DNA from 3 places in the Vibrio sp. SNU_ST1 genome. Region 1 is predicted to be linked to each of the others. Evidence: predicted binding sites of a transcription regulator. Region 1 holds the regulator's gene; each other region holds the start of a gene.
The links. The regulator CRP, encoded in region 1, controls carbon source genes, mostly activating them, when cyclic AMP is high. The targets are predictions, from matches to a motif close to TGTGANNNNNNTCACA.

Region 2: a site for CRP is predicted at 2,158-2,173, ahead of Q5H80_RS11120 (NupC/NupG family nucleoside CNT transporter). Genes of this name have one in related genera too.
Region 3: a site for CRP is predicted at 1,825-1,840, ahead of deoD (purine-nucleoside phosphorylase). Genes of this name have one in related genera too.

Annotation. Positions count from the first base shown of each region.
Region 1 covers NZ_CP130748.1:2,915,518-2,920,096, reverse strand. Annotated here, with positions in the region: gene astD (succinylglutamate-semialdehyde dehydrogenase) at 1-171, shown strand, start outside; gene Q5H80_RS13000 (DUF1338 domain-containing protein) at 391-1,182, shown strand; gene crp (cAMP-activated global transcriptional regulator CRP) at 1,368-2,000, opposite strand; gene Q5H80_RS12990 (phosphoribulokinase) at 2,242-3,111, opposite strand; gene Q5H80_RS12985 (YheU family protein) at 3,189-3,401, opposite strand; gene Q5H80_RS12980 (hydrolase) at 3,496-4,488, opposite strand.
Region 2 covers NZ_CP130748.1:2,544,940-2,549,518, reverse strand. Annotated here, with positions in the region: gene prfC (peptide chain release factor 3) at 1-1,041, shown strand, start outside; gene Q5H80_RS11130 (hypothetical protein) at 1,135-1,302, shown strand; gene Q5H80_RS11125 (TatD family hydrolase) at 1,283-2,113, shown strand; gene Q5H80_RS11120 (NupC/NupG family nucleoside CNT transporter) at 2,318-3,580, shown strand; gene deoC (deoxyribose-phosphate aldolase) at 4,114-4,579, shown strand, end outside.
Region 3 covers NZ_CP130749.1:197,140-201,718, reverse strand. Annotated here, with positions in the region: gene Q5H80_RS15225 (Lpp/OprI family alanine-zipper lipoprotein) at 195-461, shown strand; gene Q5H80_RS15220 (L,D-transpeptidase family protein) at 636-1,610, opposite strand; gene deoD (purine-nucleoside phosphorylase) at 1,957-2,667, shown strand; gene Q5H80_RS15210 (transposase) at 2,748-4,217, shown strand; gene Q5H80_RS15205 (hypothetical protein) at 4,404-4,579, shown strand, end outside.

The sequences.
Region 1 (4,579 bases):
CGCCAACTAACAGGCGCAAGTGGTGATGCACCATTTGGTGGCCCGGGTGCTTCAGGTAACCTACGCCCAAGTGCTTACTACGCGGCTGACTACTGTGCTTACCCAATGGCGTCAATGGAAGGCGGTGAAACTCAACTGCCAGCGACGTTTAGCCCAGGTATTGAGCTGTAGTTTAGGCTAATGAGTTATAGAACTGGGCTCATTCGCTAACAATGGAGAGAGGAAGTAGCAATTACACTTCCTCTTTTCATCCACGTCCAACACCTAGATTGGGCGGTAGATAATAATAGAACAAGTATGTCACAGGCTGATGGCTGCTGACTCTATGTCCAGCCTCTCCCTTTCTAATCCAAATTACTAGCTTGCTAGAACCTCTGACAAGGAGTCACCATGACGCCCGATCTACTCTTTAAATCATTATGGGACGATTACATTCACAGGCTTTGTCCATCGGCTGAGAAAGTTCATCATCTGCTGAAAGAAGATGAAGCGCTGATTAATGATCACATTGCATTACGTACTTTCAATGTTGCCCCTTTGGGCATTGAAACACTGGCTAAGCCTTTCCTTGAATTAGGCTACAAGGCTTGTGGCGACTACTTGTTTGAGAGCAAGAAGTTAGTGGCTAAGCATTACGAGCATCCAGATCCAAAACAACCAAAAGTGTTCATTAGTGAGTTGAAGGTCGAAGAGTGTTCAAGCGACTTACAACAGATCGTTGCTAAGTTGGTTGAGCAAGTTGACGCAAGTAAGCTTCAAGGTCATGAATTCTTGTTTGGGGGGCGCCTTTGGGGTTTGAGCTTCACGGATTTCCAAGCGCTAGCAAAAGAGAGTGAATACGCGTCTTGGTTAGCGGCTCATGGCTACGGTGCAAACCACTTTACGGTGAGTGTGAACCAACTCGATGCTTTTGGTGAAGTGCAGGCAGTGAATGATTACCTGAGCGAATCAGGCTTCACTATCAATGCATCTGGTGGTGAGGTGAAAGGCTCTCCAGAGGTATTATTAGAGCAATCATCAACAATGGCAGACAAAGTCCCAGTTTCATTTGTCGAAGGCAATGAGATGATTCCTGGCGGCTTCTATGAGTTCGCTAAGCGTTATGCGATGGCCAATGGTGAGCTATATACAGGTTTTGTCGCGGCATCGGCTGACAAGATCTTTGAAAGCACCAATGGTTAAAGAAAAATAAGAGCAAGGGATTTTCCCTAGAGATGCGGGTACGCTTCGCTTCGAGATACTTTAGAATAGTGAAGTCCGATTTCTAACTTTGCTTCCCGCATCTGTTCTCTAGATCTTTAGAAAACAAAAAAAGCCACTAAATTCGCATTTGGTGGCTTTCAAATTTTTGGCTCAGTTAATCGAGATTAACGAGTGCCGTATACCACGATGGTCTTACCGTGTGCAGAAATTAGGTTCTGCTCTTCTAGCATCTTCAAGATACGACCTACGGTCTCACGAGAACAACCAACAATCTGGCCAATCTCTTGACGAGTGATCTTGATTTGCATGCCGTCAGGGTGAGTCATTGCATCTGGCTGTTTTGCTAGGTTTAGTAGCGTTTGAGCGATACGACCTGTTACGTCAAGGAACGCTAAGTCACCAACCTTTTGGCTAGTTACTTGTAGACGGTTTGCCATTTGCGCTGAAAGACGCATTAGAATATCTGGGTTCACTTGGATAAGTTGACGGAATTTCTTGAAAGAAATCTCAGCAACTTCACAAGGAGATTTTGCACGAACCCATGCAGTACGCTCTTGGTCTTCTTCGAACAAGCCAAGCTCACCGATGAAGTCACCTTGGTTTAGGTAAGAAAGAATCATTTCCTTACCTTCTTCGTCTTTGATAAGAACTGCCACAGAACCTTTAACGATGTAGTACAAGGTTTCTGCCTTTTCACCAGCATGAATCAAAGTACTTTTTGAAGGGTACTTATGAATATGACAGTGTGAAAGGAACCACTCTAATGTTGGATCGGTTTGGGGTTTACCTAGAACCATAATATCTTACTTCCTCTGCAGGGTATGCTTGCCGCTTTCCATATTTTAGCTAAGCCTGAATTGACGTAGCTAGGATAAGAGCACTCGTTGAGTGCTGCAAGCTATCTTGTGTTTCGTTTAAGAATAGTATCCTTTTTCAGGTACTATTTCTTGATTTTAATCGTGACCAAGCTACGATTTTTTACGCAAAATTGTGCACATGATCACGGTATGAAAAGTAATCAACCAGAATGTTGTTTTGTTAGCCTATTTTCCCGGTTTCTATAAGTTGTTGCAGGATAGGCCTTACAATGAGCTCCATAGCAAAACTCATCTTGCCTCCTGGCACTACAAGCGTGTTATGACGTGACATAAATGAGCCATCAATCATAGCCAACAGGTAAGGGAAATCGACGTTTTTGATGCCGCGCAAACGTATAACAACGAAGCTTTCGTCTAAACTTGGGATCCCTTTTGCATTCAGTGGATTCGATGTATCTACGGTAGGGACACGCTGAAAGTTGATATGAGTTCGCGAAAACTGCGGGGTAATGTAGTTAAGGTAATCATCCATTGAGCGAACAATAGAATCCATCACCGCTTCGCGAGAGTGACCACGATCGCGTGTGTCACGAACGAATTTCTGGATCCACTCCAAGTTTACGATAGGTACCATGCCGATAAGCAGATCGACGTGTTGAGAAACATTGATGTCACCATCGACTACGCCACCGTGAAGACCTTCGTAGAACATCACATCTGAGTTTTCAGGGATCTCTTGCCATGGCGTAAAGGTGCCGGGCATTTGATTGTAAGGCACTGCTTCATCGAAGGTATGCAGATAGCTACGGACTTTTCCCGTGCCTTCATTGCCGTATTGACGGAAGAAATCTTCTAATGCACCAAAATCGTTAGCTTGTGGACCAAAGTAGCTGATGTGCTTACCTTGCTCGCGAGCCTTACGGATCTCGACATCCATCTCTGGTCGAGTGAAGCGATGGAAACTATCCCCTTCAACCCAAGCTGCCTTCACGTCCATCATATTGAACATTTTTCGGAAGGCTTCTGAGGTAGTGGTGGTGCCGGCTCCAGATGAACCCGTCACCGCAATAATTGGATGTTTAGCGGACATGACAACCCTTGTCTTTTGAGTAACTTACTTGTTAGCAATCGTTTACCACTATAACACGGCTCCTTTATGAGCGCAGCTTAGAAGCGTTTTGTGACTTGAATATCAACGGTTTCATGCAGTTCAGAAAACACGATACTCACTTCTCCTGAGGCTAATTGATGTTTCACTTGGTCAATTTTGTTTTGCAGTGAAATTTCTATGTCACCATAGTCTGTACCTTCACGCAGTACGAATTCTTTGATGAGGTTTTCCAGTGTCTCTGGCGCAATTTCTTGCCATGGGATGATCATAAATACTTCTCTCTTTTATGTTCATGGATAGGTTTATTGATGTCGAAATGAGTGAGTTTAGTTATATTTTACTGCTATTTACTAAGGCTCGTCATTATGCCGAATCTTGTAGACTTTCATAGTAGGCGGGTAATGCTTCTTCTAACCAAAACCTTGGCTTGAGTGTGCTGCCAGTAATGAACCCCACATGACCGCCTTTTTGAAACAGTCGATAATCGATGTTATCAGGTAGAACGAACTTTGGAATCACATCATCGGTCATGAAAGGATCGTCTTTGGCATGAATGATCTGAGTTGGCAGTTTGATCTTCTTGAGTTTAGGCAGTGCGGAGCATTGTGCATAATAATCTTGGGCATTTTTGAACCCATGCAGAGGCGCCGTGATTTGTTCATCAAACTCATACAGTTTGGTGATCTTCTTAATGGTTTCCGCTGTGACCCCCAGCTTTTCCTGTAGCAGGTTAACTTTTTTCAAGGCGTTTGATTTTAGAGAGTTGAGTAGATACTTCTTATAGAGCTTGGAGAAGCCCTGCTCAATGCGACTAGAACAACAAGCCAAGTCAAATGGAGCAGATACTATGGTCGCCGCCGACAGCAATGGGTCGTCTGCATACTCAGCCAAATAATTCGCCAGCATGTTACCACCCAAAGAGATACCAACTGCAACTTTGGGGTTGTTGGGGAACTGCGCGTGCAGATGCCTTAGGAAAAAGCGCGCATCTTCGACTTCACCTGAATGGTATGCACGAGCCAAGCGATTTGGTTTTCCGCTGCAACCTCTAAAGTGCATCATCACTGATAGCCAACCATCTTTAGCAAATGCATTCATCAGCCCGTTGGCGTAAGGGCTCTCAAAGCTCCCTTCTAATCCGTGGAATAGAACGAATATTGGCTTGTTACTTTTATCATCATTGCTTGGCGTGTCACCGTCTGGCGATTCACTCCATGCAAGGTCTAGGAAATCGCCGTCGGGAGTTTCTAAGGTCTGCCATTGAGGAGCAAACAACGCCTGCTTTCTAATAAATCTTGGCACTAAGGTTTGTAAATGTGGATTCGATAGGCCAGCGGCAGCGGTAAATATTGTCATAAAAACAGTCCATGCTTCTTTTATGGGCTTTGATAAAGTGTTGAGCTTTTAGCGAAACGCCCACGTTTTTATTTGAGCTTGGTTGATTCTT
Region 2 (4,579 bases), 370 kb from region 1:
CACATTCACCGTGATGAAACGATCTTGTATGAATCTGGTCACGGCCATGAGATCCAAGAAGTTCGTATCATCAAAGGTCTAGATAACCCTGAACTAGACGAAGCTGTTGGCGAAGATCTTGCGAGCAGCGTTCGTGAAGAGCTCGAATTGGTTATCGGCGCATGTCCTGAGTTTGATCTCGAACTGTTCCTTGCGGGTGAACTAACGCCGGTTTACTTCGGTACTGCATTAGGTAACTTTGGTGTTGACCACATGCTTGACGGCCTAACTCGATGGGCTCCAGCACCTCAAACGCGTCAAGCGAATGAGCGTGATGTTGAAGCTACTGAAGAGAAGTTCTCTGGTTTCGTCTTTAAGATCCAAGCAAACATGGATCCAAAACACCGTGACCGTATCGCATTCATGCGTATCGTATCGGGTACTTACGACCAAGGTATGAAGATGAACCATGTTCGTACTGGTAAGAACGTCAGTATCTCAGATGCAGTAACCTTCATGGCGGGTGACCGTGCTCGTGCTGAAAAAGCATACGCGGGTGACATCATTGGTCTGCATAACCACGGCACAATTCAGATTGGCGATACCTTTACACAAGGCGAAAGCTTGAAGTTTGCTGGTATTCCTAACTTCGCACCTGAGTTATTCCGTCGTATCCGTCTGCGTGATCCACTGAAGCAGAAGCAACTTCTAAAAGGCTTAGTTCAGCTTTCAGAAGAGGGCGCAGTACAAGTATTCCGTCCTTTGCAAAATAATGATTTGATCGTTGGTGCAGTTGGTGTACTTCAGTTTGATGTGGTTGTAGCGCGCTTAAAAGCGGAATACAACGTTGAAGCGATTTACGAAGGTGTAAACGTTGCTACAGCTCGTTGGGTTGAATGTGATGACGCTAAGAAATTAGAAGAATTCAAACGTAAGAGTCAAGCTAACCTAGCGTTAGATGGTGGTGATAACCTGTCTTACATTGCACCGACTATGGTGAATTTGAACCTAGCTTCTGAACGTTTCCCAGAAGTTCAATTCCGAGCGACGCGCGAGCACTAATTACTCTGCGCTCTATTAGAGTTAAACAAAAACGTCTATTGTTCTGCAATAGACGTTTTTTTATACGTGTTATTTGAGGATGGAGACTGAGATTTGAGCATGAGTATGTTCGGTTGGATAAAAGCTTGTATTAATAGATACGATAAGTGGTGTGAAGAGCTTGGCTTAACGCCTGAAAACAAGCGCAGCTGTGTTGCGTATCGTCGCGAACCTCAAGGAAAACAAACAGAGAGCAGGGAAGATGACATCGAAAATAAGTGACTTTCCGCTGTTTGATACTCATTGCCACGCGGATTTTGAGGCGTTTGAGCAAAATATTGTCGTTGATCAGGGAACTACACTTGATCAAAGTATTGATGGCTACCTTAAAGAAGCCCAACAGGCACAAGTTGAGAAGTTTCTCATTCCTTCTATCGGTCAAAATAACTGGCATAAGCTTGAGAAAATTGCGGAATCCCACCCAAATGTTTACTACGCGTTAGGTTTCCACCCTTACTTTTTGGAGCAAGCTAGTGACGAGCAATTCTCAGAGCTTCGTCAATTACTCTCATTAAAAAACAGCCAATGCGTTGCGATAGGAGAGTGTGGTCTCGACTTTTTTGTCGATGTTGTTCAGGAGAAACAAGAGCGTTTTTTCATCCAACAAATAGAGCTAGCTAAGGCGTTTAAGCTGCCTTTAATCATCCATGAAAGGAAGTCCTTTAATCGACTTATTGAACTAATAAAGCAGCATAAATTTACTTTAGGTGGCGTGATTCATGGATTTTCAGGGAGCGAACAGCAGGCTTTAGCGTGGATCAAGCTTGGTTTCTATATTGGTGTCGGTGGAACGATTACTTACCCAAGAGCACAAAAAACACGCACCACTATCTCAAAACTGCCTCTTGAGTGCTTGGTATTAGAAACGGATGCCCCGGATATGCCCATGCATGGAAAACAAGGAAATGTTAATCATTCCAAGTATTTAGTGGTGATTTTAAATGAACTATTTTTGCTTAGAAAAGAACCGAAGCAATCGGTTGCAGCGCAAATTTGGCAAAATAGCCATCGAGCATTCGGTATATGTGAATAAAATCGAAGGTTTTTGTTTATCGTTTGCGTAAATTGCACTTGGCTTGTGATTTGGCTCACATTTGCGTGTGAATGGTACATGAATCTTCTACGAAAGTGTGAGGACTGCATTACTTTATTAGTGGTCGCATGAGTATAATTGCCTCCGCTTTATAGCCCCATTTTGTAACACGCCAATAAATAACTAATAAGGAAGTCATAAACTATGAGCCTGTTTATGAGCCTAGTCGGTATGGTCGTACTGATTGCAATCGCAGTACTACTATCTGACAACCGCAAAGCTATTAACATAAGAACAGTGGGTGGCGCTTTCGCTATCCAATTCGCACTTGGTGCATTCGTACTTTACATCCCTTGGGGTCGTGATCTACTTGCAGGTTTCTCTGCTGGTGTAGCAAACGTGATCGACTACGGTAAAGACGGTACTGGTTTCCTATTCGGCAGCCTAGTTAACTTCTCAGTTGACGGTATCGGTTTCATCTTTGCTTTCCAAGTACTACCAACTCTGATTTTCTTCTCTGCACTTATCTCTGTACTTTACTACATTGGTGTAATGCAAATTGTAATCAAAGTTCTAGGTGGTGGTCTTCAGAAAGCTCTAGGTACTTCTCGCGCCGAGTCAATGTCTGCAGCAGCAAACATCTTCGTTGGTCAAACAGAAGCACCTCTAGTTGTTCGTCCATTTGTTCCTAAAATGACTAACTCTGAACTATTCGCAGTAATGTGTGGTGGTTTGGCTTCTGTAGCTGGTGGTGTACTAGCAGGTTACGCATCTATGGGTGTACCTCTAGAATACCTAGTTGCAGCGTCATTCATGGCAGCACCTGGTGGTCTACTGTTCGCTAAAATCATCAAGCCTGAAACAGATACGCCAGACGATAACATCGCTGACGATATGGACGGTGGCGATGACAAACCAGCTAACGTTATCGATGCAGCAGCAGGTGGCGCATCAGTTGGTCTACAACTAGCTCTTAACGTTGGTGCAATGCTACTAGCATTCATCGGTCTTATTGCCCTAATCAACGGTATCCTAGGTGGCATCGGTGGTTGGTTCGGTATGGAAAACCTAACTCTAGAACTTCTTCTAGGTTGGATCTTCGCACCGCTAGCATTCATCATTGGTGTGCCATGGGAAGAAGCAACTATTGCTGGTTCTTTCATTGGTCAGAAGACAGTTGTTAACGAATTCGTTGCATACCTAAACTTCGTACCATACATCGGTGACAACGCTCAAATCGTTGAAGCGACTGGTCAAGTAATGTCTGTTAAGACTCAAGCAATTATCTCGTTCGCTCTATGTGGTTTCGCAAACCTTTCTTCAATTGCGATTCTTCTAGGTGGTCTAGGTGGTATTGCACCAAGCCGTCGCCACGACATCGCTCGTATGGGTGTTAAAGCGGTTATTGCTGGTACTCTATCTAACCTGATGGCAGCAACAATTGCTGGCTTCTTCCTATCTTTCTAATTCATTAGAAATCGAGATATAGACGCCATAATAATATCGCCCCGTAGCAAGAAATTGCTACGGGGCTTTTTTAGTTTTTAGGCCTAGTGATTTTTTAGCATGAGCATGTGCTTGGATTCAATGTAGGGTCTAGAATGTTTTTTTGAGATACAAACCGTTTGCGTTCTAAGGAGCACTACAATTTATTGATGGATACCTATAATGTATTAGCTAAAGGGATAGGATGTCTCTGTTGGCAAGAAAATAACATTGAGATTAACTCGAACGTTATTCTTCTGGGATTAAGCCAAACTTAGCAATACGCTATATTAGCAATACACTATAAATGTTAGACACAACATGACTGATTTGTTGTGCCATAGACCAAACTGGTACTGTGCGGTGACAAGGATTGCAATTGATAGTGAAAGTTATCAAGTCTTCAGGGAACCAAGTCCGTTCATTTGTGACTACTGAGCATGACTAAAATATCTATCTATACTGGATGGATGGCGAAGTAGTTAACTATTTGAATATATTGATCGGAGATAGAAATGAGCGATTTAAAAGCAGCAGCTCTACGTGCACTTAAACTTATGGACCTAACTACGCTAAATGACGACGATACTACTGAAAAAGTAGTGGCACTTTGTCATGACGCGAAGACTGCAGTTGGCAACACCGCTGCAATCTGTATTTACCCTCGCTTCATCCCAGCAGCTAAAAAGGCGTTGCGTGAGCAAGGTACTCCAGAAGTACGCATCGCGACTGTAACTAACTTCCCTCATGGTAATGACGACATCGAAATTGCTGTTGCTGAAACAAAAGCAGCGGTAGCGTACGGCGCAGACGAAGTTGACGTAGTATTCCCATACCGTGCTCTTATTGCTGGCAACGAAGAAGTGGGTTTTGAGCTAGTTAAACAGTGTAAAGCCGCTTGTGGAGACATCACGCTTAAAGTGATCATCGAAACAGGTGAACTTAAAGAAGAAGCACTGATCAAGAAAGCTTCTCAAATCT
Region 3 (4,579 bases), on a different replicon from region 1:
AAAACCGGCTCTCACCCCTTCATCTCATAAACGAGACATAACGTGACGCTCTGCTAATTACCTCAAAAATTTAGCAATTTCTCTAGTTATTGTTTTTGCAGTTAAAAAATTAGTCGCTACAATCATTAATGAAGCGACTATATGATAAAGAATGTATAGCGCATCTTTTGATGATAAATAAGCAAGGAGTTCTTATGAATAAGACGTTAATCGCAGCTGCAGCCTCAGTTTTCATTTTAGCTGGTTGTTCTTCTGAGCCAGAAGAAGCTGCAATGTCACAAATGGATCAATTGACTAACCAAGTTGCTGAGCTAACCAGTGAAGTAGAAGCACTTAAAGGCGATAAAGCTGCAGCAGAAATGAAAGCTCAAGAAGCAGCTGCAGCCGCTATGGCAGCAAAAGAAGAAGCGGATCGTGCTAACGACCGTATCGACAACATCGCAGAGTCTTACACTAAATAGTTTGAGAGCTCAGTACGATTAAGCTGTAGATTAAATCAGTCGCGAAATGCAGTAAATAGACAGCACCACCTCTTAACGGATGTGGTGCTTTTTTGGGCAGTACTAATTCGAATAGAAGGCATTAATTCAAGTAGACAAAGATAAACGCCCCTTGTTACAAAAGAGGCAATCAAATTAGAACTCAATCACGGGTGGTGCTATCTCAACAGGCACGCCATTTTGAGCAAATATCACCGCTTTCGCTTTTGAATTTGGTAGGTCTGCATCTTCAAGCCACCATTTTAATTCAACGGGGATTTGCAATAATTTCTTAGAGCCGTCGCTTCGCGTCAATGGTTCGTGAGCTTCAACAAACACGCTTCTATCTGGCTCTAAAGACACTTTGATCGGCTCATCAATTATTGTGACTTTCTCACCACGACTAACCTGCTCAAAAAGCCACTCAATATCTTTTGGCTCCATACGGATACACCCGGAGCTGACTCGTAGACCTATGCCAAAGTCTTTATTGGTGCCGTGTATCAAATAATCACCTGCGCCATAGGCAAGCCTCAGAGCATACTCGCCCAGAGGGTTTTCCGGCCCGGCGGGAACTACTCTCGGTAATTCAATGCCCTTTTCAAGATACTCTTTGCGGATTGAATTTGGTGGAGTCCATGTTGGATTCGGTCTTTTTTGACTTATCTTGGTGATCATCTCGGGGGTATCGCGCCCCACTCGACCGATACCTACAGGGAATACATGCACCTGATTTTGATCGGGCTCAAAGTAGTACAACCTCAACTCAGCAAGATTGATGACAATCCCCTTTCTTGGGGTATCAGGAAGAATCAAACGACTTGGAATGCTTAACACATAGCCTTCCGCGGGAAGAAAAGGATCCACTCCTTTGTTGGCTGCCATTAAAGAGAGGAAACCAATATCGTATTGCTTGGCAATGATGGCCAAGGTTTCGCCTGCCGCCACTTCATGTTGCTGTATTCTGCCCACAATGCGGCTTTCTGTTGGTGGCAATTCAAAGGTTGCAGCAGACACCCACGATGAAGCTATCCCACTGGCAAGCAAAGTAGTTCTTACAACAAGAGATGCTGCCCTGTGTAGTCGGGTTTTCATTGAATGCAAAGGCGTCGAGTTAGCGCAATACGACATACAATTCCTTGGTTTGTCTTTTTATCAAAGTTTAGATTATCGCTGATCAAACGTCGCGACAACGTATTGTTTCTTTAATCTGATATGCAACAGGCATAGATTTGTCGTTTTTCTTCTGGACATAGCGTAATTTAACCACACAAAATCGATTGCCTCTAAACTTTCAACATATTTGGTTATCTATATGAATAATACTTTAAAGGTAGAGCAAATTTGTGACAAACATCTCACGGAGCCTCGTTTTAACTCGCTAATATTGCCTCAACAAAACGAATTCAATTCAACAGAATCGGTAATTAACAAAACCCTGTTCCTATAATTACCGTTAAAACTTTGGAGAACGACCATGGCTACACCTCATATTAATGCTCAAGCTGGTGATTTCGCAGAAACTGTACTTATGCCAGGCGACCCGCTTCGCGCAAAATACATTGCAGAAACATTCCTTGATGACGTGAAGCAAGTTTGTGACGTTCGCAACATGTTTGGTTACACAGGTACTTACAAAGGTAAGAAAGTTTCTGTAATGGGCCACGGTATGGGTATTCCATCATGCTGCATCTATGTACATGAGCTAATTGCTGAGTACGGCGTAAAGAACGTTATTCGTGTAGGTAGCTGTGGTGCGGTACGTGATGACGTTAAACTAATGGACGTTGTTATCGGTATGGGTGCATCGACTGACTCAAAAGTAAACCGCATTCGTTTCAACAACCATGACTTCGCGGCAATCGCTGATTTCGGTCTTCTAGAAGAAGCTGTTAACCAAGCACGTGCACAAGAAGTTCCAGTTAAAGTTGGTAACGTATTCTCTGCAGACCTTTTCTACACTCCAGAAGCTGACCTTTTCGAAAAAATGGAAAAGCTAGGCATCCTTGGTGTTGATATGGAAGCCGCTGGTATTTACGGTGTTGCTGCGGATCTTGGTGCTAAAGCTCTAACTATCCTAACAGTATCTGACCACATCATCCGTGGTGAGAAACTAAGCTCCGAAGATCGTCAAAAATCTTTCAACGACATGATGAAAGTTGCTCTAGAGACTGCAATCAACATCTAACGAATTGATCAGATACATTGAAAAGCGTTACCCCGCAGCCAAGCTCACTTGGCTGCTCAAATAATCCCGAGGGGGAGATCGTGTCTAACGACAAGCTGCCAAAAGATGCGGATGGTTTGCAACTCAACTTTTGTAAAACATTGGCGTGTGACAACTTTGGCTTGAGCGATGCAAAACGGTATGTTTTGCAACACGCAAACCCTAAGCGTCCAGCGATGGTTTGTCGTGAATGTGGAGCTTTCCCCCCCTTACTTAACAATCGTGAAGTGTTAAGCGAACTTCATCGCCTAAGACAACTTCACAGCGACGGGCTCCCTGCTTGTCGTAATGATGATTGCGATAACTTTGGCTTATCGGTTCATACCCACAAACATCTTTATCATGCCTTCGGCTACAGTGGCGATAGGCAGCGTTACAGATGCAAAGACTGCCAATCAACCTTCGTTGATAAGTGGTCGGGATCCAACAAAAAACTTCAGTTTCAAGAGAACCTCATGGGCTTATTGTTCATGGGTTATTCGGTACGTGAAATTTGTAGAAAGTTAGAGATCAATCCAAAGACTTTCTATGATCATGTTGACCATATCGCCAGTCGCTGTCGTCGTAAGTTAGCGATGATCGATGCTCGTTGGGTCAACCATGCTAAAGATTACGAATTCGCTTCTCACTATCAACGCCTACAACCGAAAAGCAACAATGGTGTAGTTTGGATAGCGACCGGCGAGGCACACTCTGGCTATATCCTTTGCCAACACGTCAATTATTCTCAAAATGAAGAGCCATCTGGAAGTGCTGATCACAATCCTTACGATGACGTTGCACGCTTTGTGTCCAAAGAGCACTCTTCAGAGGCTAACCTCGAACTACCTCAACCGTCTGACAAACTGAAAGAGCGCATTGAGCAGCAATATCAAGTAATTCTTGCGAGAGGCAATGTAGAGGACCCTATGGGGAACCTTACGACATTCAGTTACCCTTCGAAGGGCGCGCTGATTCGACCGCCTTATACTTCCTATGCTCACTTCCTACACGTACTTGATATGTGTGATGAGAACAAGCATGTCACGATCTATATGCCACAAGACCCATTACTAAGATCTGCCGCTCTAAGCGTTTGCTTGCCGCGTATTCAGAGTCAAAATGTTGACCTTATGTATGTAGAGGAAGACTCCGGTTGGCAAGATGACCAAAATTTTGAAAAGATCGACATCGTTCATATGAGTTGGTGGCGCGATCGTTGGGCTATCGCGAGTCAAGGGGACAGCCAAAAAGGTATCTGCTACCTAACAGGTAATAATCCAGAACCAAAACAGTGGCTTAATACAGCCTCAATTCAGCAAACAAAGTTCTATCAACAACGTTTCCAGTTGTTATTTGATAGCTTCATCAATGAGCCCAGACGTAAACTTCGTCCTGGGGGCATTCTTCCATTACTCGACATATTTAGATCTTGGCACAATCTGTGCTACCAAGATAAGCAAGGGTTGACGGCAGCACAACGCTTAGGTGTGACAGAGCAGCCACTAACCCTTAAGCAATTGCTTTCATAGAGATGTACCATCTAGACAAGCGCTCTAGAACTCATTGATTTCAAAGCAAAAGCATGAGATAACACCCAAAATTGGAAAAGATACGTGTCCCCTTTATGCTCAGCGAGAGATAATTGATGCTTATCCTCAATCACACTCCTATAATGATTGTGTTATCAATATGTTCGATAATTATGGATCTAAGCCTTGGACAAAAATCAGTACCTTCTTGAAACCGAACTAGAACAACTCAAAACTCGCGTTGATTCTGAGCCATTGGTGATCCTAGAGATTGCACAACAATGCCTAGTCAGATCAGAGCAAGTTCTGTTTGAAGAGGGCGCTATCCAGTCATTAATGTTAATGGCGAGATGTTGTTGGAA